One region of the Lysinibacillus sp. DFXJR4 genome, then DNA from elsewhere that is predicted to be linked to it. Evidence: predicted binding sites of a transcription regulator. Region 1 holds the regulator's gene; the other holds the start of a gene.
The links. Region 1 encodes Rex, which represses fermentation and respiration genes when NADH is low (regulators of the CRP and FNR family bind a similar motif). Its sites were predicted from a motif close to TTGTGAAATATTTCACAA; they were not measured.

Region 1 (2,480 bases):
AGCGATCGTGGGAAACAATAAGAATCGCGCCTTCATAGCCTTTTAAATAAGATTCCAGCCAGGATAGCGTTTCAATATCTAAATGGTTAGTAGGCTCATCTAGTATTAAAAGATCTGGTTTACTTAAGAGAAGCTTAGCAAGTGCTAAACGAGTTCGTTGTCCCCCTGATAATGAGCGAATGGATTTTTCGTAATCCTCAGGATAAAACTGCATGCCATGAAGCACTGAACGGATATCAGATTCATATTGATAGCCACCTGCATCCTTAAAATTATGCTGTAATTGATCGTACTCAGACATTATTTTGGCATATAAAATAGTATCTTCATAAACTGCTGGATCAGCCATTTGTTGTTCTAGTGAGCGAAGGGTCTTTTCTTGTGCCAAAAGCGGTTCAAAAATGGTTAGCATTTCATCCCAAATCGACAAGGTTGAGTTTAATCCAGCGTGCTGCTCTAAATAGCCGATTTGTATGCCCTTAGGAATAATAATATCGCCCGCATCATATGACATTTGACCAGCAATTATTTTTAGTAGAGTAGACTTACCTGCGCCATTTCGTCCTACTAATGCAACGCGATCACGATGTTGAACTTCTAACTTAACGCCACTTAATATTTCATCTGCAAGGAAGGATTTATATAGTTGATTGACCTGTAAAACAATCATTCTTGACACCTCAATTCTTTCTTAGTGTAATGGATGAACGATGTGCTTGCAATGTCGATGCTTTACTTATTCCGAGCTGTCATGTAAGATTGAAACGATTTCCTTTTAGTTAGTGGCGTAAATGGCGCCATTAACTAAAGGGAAATTCTCCAATTAGAAATAATAAACTTTGTAAGTAGTTCAATAAGCATGTATCATTTAAAATATGTTTAGGCGAATTTTGATACATACAAGGAGGAAAAATTTTGAAACAAGAATTAAAAATTCCACAAGCCACTACTAAAAGACTTCCTCTTTACTATCGTTTTATCCAAAACTTTGCGCACGAAGGCATGGAACGAATTTCATCGAAGGAGCTAAGTGAGGCGATGAAAATAGATTCAGCAACCATTCGCCGTGATTTTTCTTATTTTGGTGCACTTGGGAAAAAAGGATATGGCTATGATGTTCAACATTTATTAAAATTTTTTAGCCAGACGCTGGATCAACATGAAACGACAAAAGTAGCGTTAATCGGTGTAGGGAATTTAGGTAGTGCTCTATTAAAATATAATTTTCAAAAGAACCATAATACACATATCGTTGTAGCATTCGATTCTAAAGCTCCAAAGGATGGCAAAATGATTAGTAATATCCCTGTTTTTCACCCTGATCTATTGGAGGAAAAATATGCAGAATATGGCGCTGAACTAGCCATTTTAACAGTTTCACCACGCTCAGCACAAAAGATGGCTGATCGTCTAGCGGCCATGAATGCTAAGGGTATCTTAAATTTTACCCCAGAGCGCATTACTGTCCCAGATAAAATGCAACTCTTAACAATAGATTTGTCTGTCGAATTACAGGCACTTATTTATTTAATTCGTAATCAGGAAGAGTGAAAATAATACATAATTCCAAGTATAGTTCACAGTTTCTGTCAAATAGAAATATGAAATAAAATAAGAAGTAATCTATAAGAGTGACGAAAAACTTTCACATATAATTAGTTAGCAAAATGGCGAAATATGCGTTAAAATGATGGATATAAAGAGGAGGTGGCTGAAATGGGTCCAATAGGTCCAATGAGCCTCATTATTATCGGAGTTGTCGCGTTACTAATTTTTGGCCCTAAGAAATTACCAGAGCTTGGTAAAGCATTTGGTTCAACACTACGTGAATTCAAAAATGCTACTAAAGGTTTAGCCGACGATGAAGATGATGATAAGAAAAAGAAAGAACTAGATAAGTAAGTTAGGATGTTGAGGAATGAATCCAAAAGATCTAACTGTTATTGAACATATAGAAGAATTAAGAAAGCGGCTTTTCATTGTTGCCGTTTTCTTTGTTCTTGCTATGATTGCAGGCTTTTTTGTTGCAAAGCCAATTGTTAAATATCTTCAAATTACTGGGGAATCCTATAATATAGAGCTCCATTCATTTGATGTAGTGACACCACTTTCAATTTATATCCAAGTTATTTTTTTAATATCATTTATTGTTTCTTCGCCGATATTGATGTACCAAATGTGGGCATTTATAAGTCCAGGACTAAGGGACATAGAACGAAAAGCAACCTTAAAGTATATTCCGTATTCGTTTTTATTGTTTTTAGCAGGGTTGTCCTTTTCTTTCTTTTACTTCTTTCCTTATGTCCTAAAATTTATGATGAGTTTATCGAATGAATTAGAGGTACTGCCGACAATTGGCATAAAGGAGTATTTTTCATTTTTATTTAGACTTACAATACCATTTGGTTTCCTTTTCCAATTGCCGGTAGTAGTCCTATTCTTTTCACGTATCGGAATGCTATCACCTGAAATACTAGTTC
Region 2 (2,480 bases), on a different contig from region 1:
GCTGCTGCTAATTTTTCTGGCTGATATTCTGCTAAGTACTTTCCTGAAAAATCTCCGATAATTGCGGCTGCAATAGAGAAAATCAGGCCAATCTTCATCAGTAATAATAATGATTTTTTATGGTACACATGCTTAGAACCTCGAAGCATACGGTATCCTGCAATTGCTGCTAAGACAAATGCTGATGTCATATAGGCTGTCACAAGAACATGAGCTACCTTTGTTGGCATTGCTGGATTAAACATTGCTAAAAATGGTTGGATATTCACTAGCTGCCCATCTACAATATCAAAGCCCTGTGGTGCGTTCATAAATGCGTTGACAATCGTAATAAACACAGCGGACATAGATGCACCAACAGCTACAGGAATTAGTAGCAACATGTGCTTTTTCTGACTATCAAAGCGATCCCATGTGTACAAATAAATTCCCAAGAAGATGGCTTCAAAGAAAAATGCAAACGTTTCCATAAAGAGTGGTAGCGCAATTGTTTGGCCAGCAAGCTGCATAAAGTTTGGCCATAATAAAGATAACTGTAAGCCAATTGCAGTCCCTGTTACTACACCGACTGCCACAGTAATAACAAAACCACGTGCCCAGCGTCTTGCCATTAAAATATAATGCTCGTCGTTCTTTTTGTACCCAGTCCATTGAGCAATCATAATCATTAACGGGACACCCACACCAATCGTTGCATAAATAATATGGAACGATAATGTTAGCTCTGTTAATGCTCTACTCCAAAAGACTGCTGATTCATTAATCATCTCATTGCCCCCCTAACTTCCAAATATTCTTCCTAGAATGGAAAGTAGCATGATAATTGCAACACCGAAGCTTAGCCAAATGAGCTTTCTTTCCTGTGACTTATACAAAGGCAACACTTCCTTTCCCTTAGCTATACCCCCATTTTCCACTATTACAACGAAAAAAACCTTTAAAACGGACCGAAATTTCAGCCTATTATAAAGGTTTCAAATTTTGTTCAAGTAATATACGCACATTTGCCAAACATTTTTCTTAATTCATTCACAATCAATGATCACCATGAATTTTAACCCATTTATGGGAATTAACACTAAATTATTGAGCGGTTTTTCAGAACCATAATTAGATGAAAAATTGAAACTTAAGTAATTTAAATCCGTTAATGAATAGCATGGTTTTTTGAACGTTTTCCTTTGACTATCGGGCAGGATCATCTCTTTTTAAGCTTGCTCTCACTATTAAACGGTCCAGTACTCTTGTTAAGCTCTTTCTTTCACCATTGAGCGAAGAATATCCAAATTGAGCCTCCAATTAATCAATCACACTTAAAATCAAAAGAAAAGCTTTCTTGCACTGGATTAAGCACAAGAAAGCTCCTTGGTTTATTTATTCAATTAAAATACGATCTTCCTCACGAATATCTGCAAGTGGTACAAAAATTTCAATATGGCGTTTTAGATTTTCAAACGTGGCAGGTGCATCTCCACCATATTCGCCATCTAGGTTTAGATGTATTTCATCTTCTGTTGTCACTTTTACCACACTAGCTTTTTTATAAATTACTCGATCATCATTTAAATGCTCGCCTCTTAAAGCCATTGCGGCTAGCTGAATAAATTCAGGGAGGCTTACTTTTTTCAATACTAATAACGTAAAGTATCCATCATTGATGCTTGCGTCTGGTGCAAGCTTTTCAAAGCCACCCACTGAATTTGTTAAACCACATAAAAACATCATTGCATCGCCATCGAAAACCTCACCATCATATTCAATACGCATGTGAGAAGCCTTGAGGGATGGAATCATTTCTACTGCTTTTAAGTAATAAGCTAGCTGCCCGAGCATTGTTTTCATTTTGCTTGGTACTTCGTAGGTTAACTCGGTAATGCGACCACCAGCAGCAATATTGATGAAATAGCGTTCCCCATTTAATAAACCTACATCCACTGGCAACGTATCACCCTTTATAATAATATCGACAGCATCTTCAATATTTCGGGGTATATGCACTGCACGGGCAAAGTCATTTGTTGTGCCCATCGGAATTAAACCAACTTTTGGACGTTTTTCGAATGGGCTCACACCTGAAACAACTTCATTTAATGTGCCATCCCCACCAACTGCAATAATGATATCAAAGCCACGTTCTACTGCATTTTTTGCCGCAATGGTTGCATCGCCTTCACAAGTTGTTGCATGACAAGATGTCTCATAGCCTGCTACCTCTAGTTTTTCCAATACTTCTGGTAGATGCTTTTTAAATACCTCTCGTCCAGATGTAGGATTATAAATGATTCTTGCTCGTTTCATAACATACCTTCCTGCTTCATAAGATTCTATTTCATTCAACGAATTATTCGCCGAAATGTTGCACCGTATAAATAGCAGATGCCTCTTAATTTGACTACTTCAAAACTGATGTCACTTGTTTTTTAAAATCTTCATAAACAAATGTCCAATAGGATTGATTCGTTATATTTTCCTCACGAATT

Region 2: AC2CGN_RS20015 (cytochrome ubiquinol oxidase subunit I) is a predicted target of Rex. The motif match lies at 1,018-1,035, and genes of this name have one in related genera.

The regions. Positions count from the first base shown of each region.
Region 1 is NZ_JBXUNW010000017.1:93,004-95,483, reverse strand. It holds gene abc-f (ribosomal protection-like ABC-F family protein) at 1-670, opposite strand, end outside; gene AC2CGN_RS21835 (redox-sensing transcriptional repressor Rex) at 916-1,551, shown strand; gene AC2CGN_RS21830 (twin-arginine translocase TatA/TatE family subunit) at 1,717-1,902, shown strand; gene tatC (twin-arginine translocase subunit TatC) at 1,919-2,480, shown strand, end outside.
Region 2 is NZ_JBXUNW010000014.1:32,587-35,066, reverse strand. It holds gene AC2CGN_RS20015 (cytochrome ubiquinol oxidase subunit I) at 1-767, opposite strand, end outside; gene AC2CGN_RS20010 (diacylglycerol kinase) at 1,375-2,298, opposite strand; gene AC2CGN_RS20005 (thioredoxin family protein) at 2,393-2,480, opposite strand, start outside.